Regions from separate parts of the Paenibacillus sp. SJS-P3 genome, predicted to be linked through region 2. Evidence: a T-box and tRNA genes for the amino acid it is inferred to sense, from the RefSeq annotation. Region 2 holds a T-box; the other holds one or more tRNA genes.
What was found. A T-box is a leader RNA that pairs with one kind of tRNA and senses whether it is charged. The one in region 2 lies ahead of tyrS (tyrosine--tRNA ligase), so its partner is inferred to be a tRNA-Tyr.

Region 1 (3,396 bases), 640 kb from region 2:
CGCGGAGTAACTCTCGTTAAGGAACTCGGCAACATGACCCCGTAACTTCGGGAGAAGGGGTGCCTCGGTAGGGTGAATAGCCCGAGGGGGCCGCAGTGAAAAGGCCCAAGCGACTGTTTAGCAAAAACACAGGTCTGTGCGAAGCCGTAAGGCGAAGTATACGGGCTGACGCCTGCCCGGTGCTGGAAGGTTAAGGGGAGCGGTTAGGGGCAACCCGAAGCTGTGAACCGAAGCCCCAGTAAACGGCGGCCGTAACTATAACGGTCCTAAGGTAGCGAAATTCCTTGTCAGGTAAATTCTGACCCGCACGAATGGCGTAACGACTTGGGCGCTGTCTCAACGAGAGATCCGGTGAAATTTTAATACCTGTGAAGATGCAGGTTACCCGCGACAAGACGGAAAGACCCCATGGAGCTTTACTGCAGCTTGATATTGGACTTTGGTACGATCTGTACAGGATAGGTGGGAGCCTTAGAAGCCGGAGCGCCAGCTTCGGTGGAGGCACCGTTGGGATACCACCCTGATCGTATCGGAGTTCTAACCTGGTACCGTGAAGCCGGTACAGGGACCGTGTCAGGCGGGCAGTTTGACTGGGGCGGTCGCCTCCTAAAATGTAACGGAGGCGCCCAAAGGTTCCCTCAGAATGGTTGGAAATCATTCGCAGCGTGCAAAGGCATAAGGGAGCTTGACTGCGAGACCTACAAGTCGAGCAGGGACGAAAGTCGGGCTTAGTGATCCGGTGGTACCGAATGGAAGGGCCATCGCTCAACGGATAAAAGCTACCCTGGGGATAACAGGCTTATCTCCCCCAAGAGTCCACATCGACGGGGAGGTTTGGCACCTCGATGTCGGCTCATCGCATCCTGGGGCTGAAGTAGGTCCCAAGGGTTGGGCTGTTCGCCCATTAAAGCGGTACGCGAGCTGGGTTCAGAACGTCGTGAGACAGTTCGGTCCCTATCTGTCGTGGGCGCAGGAAATTTGAGAGGAGCTGTCCTTAGTACGAGAGGACCGGGATGGACGTACCGCTGGTGTACCAGTTGTTCCGCCAGGAGCACCGCTGGGTAGCTACGTACGGACGGGATAAGCGCTGAAAGCATCTAAGCGCGAAGCCCCCCTCAAGATGAGATTTCCCAGTATGTAAGACCCCTGGTAGACGACCAGGTTGATAGGTTCGGGGTGGAAGCGCAGCAATGCGTGCAGCTGACGAATACTAATCGGTCGAGGGCTTATCCTATGGGTAAGAAAAGCAAATGGACTCAGCATCCATGATATTCGTTCGATCCAGTTTTCAGGGCGCAATTGCCTCACGTTTCCAGTGTCGAGTACAATGGAGCGAGACCAATTGTTTGGGCATTTGGCGATGCCTTACCTGAAAAAATGTGGCGGTGTAGCTCAGCTGGCTAGAGCGTACGGTTCATACCCGTGAGGTCGGGGGTTCGATTCCCTTCGCCGCTACCACTATATGGAAGCTTAGCTCAGCTGGGAGAGCATCTGCCTTACAAGCAGAGGGTCGGGGGTTCGATCCCCTCAGCTTCCACCATATCTTCCTGGAGCTGTGGTGTAGAGGCCTAACATGCCTGCCTGTCACGCAGGAGACCGCGGGTTCGAATCCCGTCAGCTCCGCCATTTTTTCATTTAAGCACGGCTTGGTAGCTCAGTTGGTAGAGCAAAGGACTGAAAATCCTTGTGTCGGCGGTTCGATTCCGTCCCAAGCCACCATTGACTTTCTAAGTGAGCTATAAGGCGCATCTTAGAGCAATTGTGGAGGGCTAGCGAAGTGGCCAAACGCAGCAGACTGTAAATCTGTTCTCTGACGAGTTCGGTGGTTCGAATCCATCGCCCTCCACCACTTCATTTTTAAGAGCCATTAGCTCAGTTGGTAGAGCACCTGACTTTTAATCAGGGTGTCGAAGGTTCGAGTCCTTCATGGCTCACTTCTTCCCCAATAATTAACATTCCACGCACAGACGATGTCTGTGTTTTTTTGTTTTTTAATCGAAGATAAAATTTTAACAGGCATTTCTGGCTGGTTGAAGTTAATCGCAAAGCTGGTTGAAGTTAATCGCAAAGTCAGGTTATTTCAATCGCAAATCATGCTCTACCGGCGACGAGGTTGGCGGGTAGGAATGCCTTCATGGTAAACTTGCTTATATATGGATGCATACGGCCTGCAAGGGCTGGTGCGCAGGAGGCGGGACATACGATGGCATCAGGAGAGTGGCTGGAGGAACTGCGCGGCATTCTAGGGACGGATCTCGATATTCGCCAGCTCTCCGCGGCGCAGTGGCGGGACATGGCAGGCGGCGGCATCAAGGCGGAGCAGAATGGAAATTGGATTGTAGACAAGGACCGAATATTGGTGAGGCTGACCGGAGACGGGATGAAGGTCGAGTGCCTGGAAATCAACCGTACGGAGCCTCTATCAGAAACCGAAATGCGGCTTCTCCGTTTGACGCTTAAGTACGCCAGGCCGGATCGTGCCTGGAACGTCAAGCCGGCGACGGGGATGGAGAAGACGGCAGCCGAACTGGGTCGCTGGATCAATGGCCAGCTGGACAGCTCGAGACATGATCCGCTGCCGGCTTCGCTAGCCGAGGGCGGCCGGCTGTACGCCGAGATGATTCCGATTCTGCTCGTGCGGGAATACCCCGGAGCGGCCGACGATTCCTACAGCGAGCTTGAGAAGCTGCTCCTGTCTTTCTTCCCGGAGGAAGTGCTGCTGATTCCGCTTCAGCGCAATGAATGGCTCATTCTGAGTCCGGTATCCCTGCTTAGGGATTCCCAGCTGGAAGGAACCGAAGAGGACGAATCGGAGGAAGAAAGCTTGAAATCCATCGGCCTCGGCCTTCATGAGATGCTGGCGAGCGAATGGCTGGGCGAATGCCATCTTGCGCTGTCGCTGCCGATGCAGCCTCTGAAGTCGCTTGTCGACAGCGCGGCTCTGCTGAAGGAGACGGTGGAGCTGGGAAGACGGTTCCATGTCGGCTCGAACCTCCATCTGCCTTGGCAGCTGCATCTCGAGAGCTTGCTCAGCTCCATCCCGGAACGGGAGCGCAGCAAGTTCATCGAGCAGACACTCAGCCGGTCGGATTACTACATGGAGCCGGAGATCCTCACGACGCTGGAGACGTTCTTCGCCTTGGACTGCAATGTAAGCGAGACGGCGAAGAAGCTGTATATCCACCGGAATACCCTTCTTTACCGATTGGACAAGCTGAAGCAGGAAACGGGACTGGACGTCAGGCTCTTCCGGGACGCCGTCATGGTCAAGATCATTCTGCTATTGGATAAAGTCACGAAAAGACCTTAGTTTTTTTGTAGGGTTTGTGCATAGTCATACGCTTACATCTTCGGTTAATATAGATTCATAAGATCATTCAACCGTAGAGGTATCAC
Region 2 (3,396 bases):
GGCTACGTCCGCAGCGGGATTGTCGACAACCTGGACGAAGGCGATCCCGAGATCATTTATTGCAGGCCTCCGGTTGCCTGAGCGACCCTTGTCTGGTACGGTTAAGCATGCAGACAAGCCAGGGTGCGAGCCAGTATCGGCTGGTTCGAACGGCGGACCCTGGCCTCATGGACGAGATTTGGAGGGATGATCGATGGACAGCAAGGAGCGGTTTTCCAGCCGTGTGGATAACTATGAGAAATACCGGCCGAGCTACCCGGCGCAAGCGGTAGACTACATCATCAGCCGTGGCGGGCTCAAGGAAGATTCTCCGGTAGCGGATATCGGTGCCGGAACGGGCATCTTCTCCGGGCTGCTGCTGGAGCGGCAGCTCCGGGTCATGGCCGTGGAGCCCAATCCGGATATGGCCAAGGCGGCCTGGACCAAGCTCGGTCCCGACGAGCGGTTCGGCCTGATGCTGTCGCCTGCGGAGGATACGGGAATGGCCGAGGATTCCGTCGAAGCGATCGTAAGTGCGCAGGCTTTCCACTGGTTCGACCAGGCTGCCGCGCAGGTGGAATTTCGCCGCATCCTGAAGACTGAAGGACGCGCGTTCCTGATCTGGAACTCGCGCGTGCTTGCAGGCACGCCTTTTCTGGAAAGGTACGAGGCGCTGCTGCATAAGTACGGGACGGACTATGCGAGCGTAAACCACCGCAACGTCTCTCCGGAAGCGCTGCAGGCTTTCTTCCGCGAGGGAACGATGGAATTGCAGACTTTCCCTAACCGGCAGATCTTCGATTACGACGGCGTGAAGGGCCGCCTGCTGTCTTCCTCGTACGCTCCCGCCGAGGGACAGCCCGGGCACGAGGAGATGCTGGATGAGCTGCGGCAGATCTTCGACGAGACGCAGCAGGACGGAACGGTCAGCTTTGACTACGAGACAGAAGTGTACAGCGGGCTTCTTTAGTCAGCTTTGACTACGAGACAGAAGTGTACAGCGGGCTCCTCTAGCCAAGGTTTGGATCCGGACGAGCCGGCTGAGAAGCGGATACGCTCCTTTCGGCATGTGCTCCGCCTGGAAGGAAGTTGACATATCCGCCGGGATTCGCTAAAGTGATAGCGATAAAGTGCGTTGAAGGGAATCAGTAGCGCCCGAGCGACATCGCTCTAGAGAGCCGGCGGTTGGTGCAAGCCGGTGCGGGGTCGGGCTGCGAATTACATCCTGGAGCATCCGCGTCCGAACCTGCCTGAGGCAGAAGGACCCGGACGGCAGCCGGCCGTTACCCGGCAGAGCGGAGCATTCTCGTCCCCGTACGGGAAGCTCAACATAGGGTGGTACCGCGATGACTCGTCCCTGTCTTTGGACAGGGAGGGGTCTTTCTTTTTGTCCATGAGCACGGGTCGCTGGTGCTGGCGGCATTCCCCATCAATCAGGATCAGCTGCAACACTCATTCAATCAAGTGGAGGGAACAGACATGGCACAAGAGCAAGCTGCGGCCGTCAATCCGGAACTGCTGGAGGACCTGGAATACCGGGGCCTGGTGTACCAGGTGACGAACCGCGAGGAACTGAGCAAAAAGATGAGCGAAGGCCGCGTCACGCTGTACTGCGGCTTCGACCCGACGGCAGACAGCCTGCATATCGGCAGCCTGCTGCCGATCCTGACGCTGCGCCGCTTCCAGCTGGCGGGCCATAACTCCATCGCCCTCGTCGGCGGCGGCACCGGCCTCATCGGCGATCCGAGCGGCCGCTCCACCGAGCGCTCGCTCAACACGGACGACACGGTCGCGAACTGGACCAAGAGCCTGCAAAACCAGCTGTCGCGCTTCCTCGACTTCGAGGCCGCGGGCAATCCGGCGAAGCTCGTCAGCAACTACGACTGGCTCGCGCCGCTCGACATCATCACTTTCCTGCGCGACATCGGCAAGAACTTCACGGTCAACTACATGCTGGCCAAGGACTCCGTCGATTCGCGTCTCGCGAACGGCATTTCCTTCACGGAGTTCAGCTACATGATCCTGCAGGCGTACGACTTCTTCAAGCTGAACCGCGACCATGGCGTCAACCTGCAGCTGGGCGGCAGCGATCAGTGGGGCAACATCACCGCAGGCCTGGACCTGATCGGCAAAATGGGCGGAAGCGACGCTTACGGCATCACGATGCCGCTCGTCACGAAGAGCGACGGCAAGAAATTCGGCAAGTCCGAATCCGGAGCCGTGTGGCTGGACCGGGGCAAGACGAGCGCATACCAGTTCTACCAGTTCTGGATCAACACGGATGACAGCGACGTCATCCGCTTCCTGAAGTACTTCACCTTCCTCTCCCGCGAGGAGATCGCGGCGCTGGAGCAGGCGGTCGCGGCGCAGCCGGAGAAGCGCGAGGCCCAGCGCGAGCTCGCCCGCCAGGTGACCAAGCTCGTGCACGGAGAGGATGCCGTCGAGAGCGCCGAGAAGATTACGGCTGCGCTGTTCTCCGGCGACGTCACGCAGCTCAGCGAGGACGAGCTGGTCGAGGCGCTGCAGGACATGCCGACGACCGTCATGGGCGAGGCTGCCGAAACCGGCCTGATCGACCTGCTCGTCGAGGCGAAGGCCGCTCCTTCCCGCCGCCAGGCCAAGCAGGACATCGAGAGCGGCGCCGTCTACGTGAACGGCGTCAAGCAGACCGGCATCGACACGATGCTGACGTCGGAGCAGCGCCTGCATGGACGCTACGTCGTGCTGCGCCGCGGCAAGAAGAATTACTACCTCGTGAAGTTCGAATAGAACGGCTTCAGCCCGCACCGGCATCCAGCCGGGCGGGCTTTTTCCATGCCCCAAAATCCGCTCTCGGCAAAAGGCGGCTCTCGGGTGCAGACTTCTCCTCCGCCTCGCGAAGCTCGCCGAATGCCTTGCTGCGTGAAGCCGGGCTGCTGGCCCGGTCAAGGATACAGCTTAGCCATCTCGCGGTAATCGGACCAGAGACGGCTCAGAACCCAGCCCTCCGCTGTCCGGACGGCGGTCGATTCTCCGGGGACGTTGCAGGGCTGGACCTTTCCGCTGTCTTCGGTCACCTTTACAACAACGATATATTTCAGGTCGTAGGAGTCTTTCGCATCCTTGACCGCTTCGATCTTCATTTGTGTTGCCTTTGCCTCCAGATCGGCTTTGTTATAGGCTGCAATCCGGACAGGCATAGCCGTTTCCAAGTTGGCCTCCAGCTTTTTGAGCAGCTCCTCGGTGACAAGAGGCTTGAGCAGGCTGCCGCGTTCTTTGATCATCGAGTAATCATCTTCCGGAATATCGCCATGCTTGACGTCGTACTGAATGTGAATGGCCTTATCCAGAACGGATATGGCATCCGCTTCATCTGACCCGGCTCCGGAGCAGGCGGTCAATAAAGCTGCAATCAGGCTCAAGGCCAGCACGATGCGT

Region 1: it encodes a tRNA-Tyr, which carries the amino acid that the T-box ahead of tyrS (tyrosine--tRNA ligase) is inferred to sense. The anticodon was not compared.

What each region holds. Positions count from the first base shown of each region.
Region 1 is NZ_CM160043.1:269,544-272,939, forward strand. Features, by position in the region: rRNA gene AC06G8_RS01250 (23S ribosomal RNA) at 1-1,234, shown strand, start outside; tRNA gene AC06G8_RS01255 (tRNA-Met) at 1,382-1,458, shown strand; tRNA gene AC06G8_RS01260 (tRNA-Val) at 1,465-1,540, shown strand; tRNA gene AC06G8_RS01265 (tRNA-Asp) at 1,550-1,626, shown strand; tRNA gene AC06G8_RS01270 (tRNA-Phe) at 1,644-1,719, shown strand; tRNA gene AC06G8_RS01275 (tRNA-Tyr) at 1,764-1,849, shown strand; tRNA gene AC06G8_RS01280 (tRNA-Lys) at 1,862-1,934, shown strand; gene AC06G8_RS01285 (PucR family transcriptional regulator) at 2,204-3,310, shown strand.
Region 2 is NZ_CM160043.1:913,579-916,974, forward strand. Features, by position in the region: gene AC06G8_RS04155 (GNAT family N-acetyltransferase) at 1-81, shown strand, start outside; gene AC06G8_RS04160 (class I SAM-dependent methyltransferase) at 194-949, shown strand; T-box leader at 1,106-1,341, shown strand; gene tyrS (tyrosine--tRNA ligase) at 1,459-2,748, shown strand; gene AC06G8_RS04170 (hypothetical protein) at 2,904-3,396, opposite strand, start outside.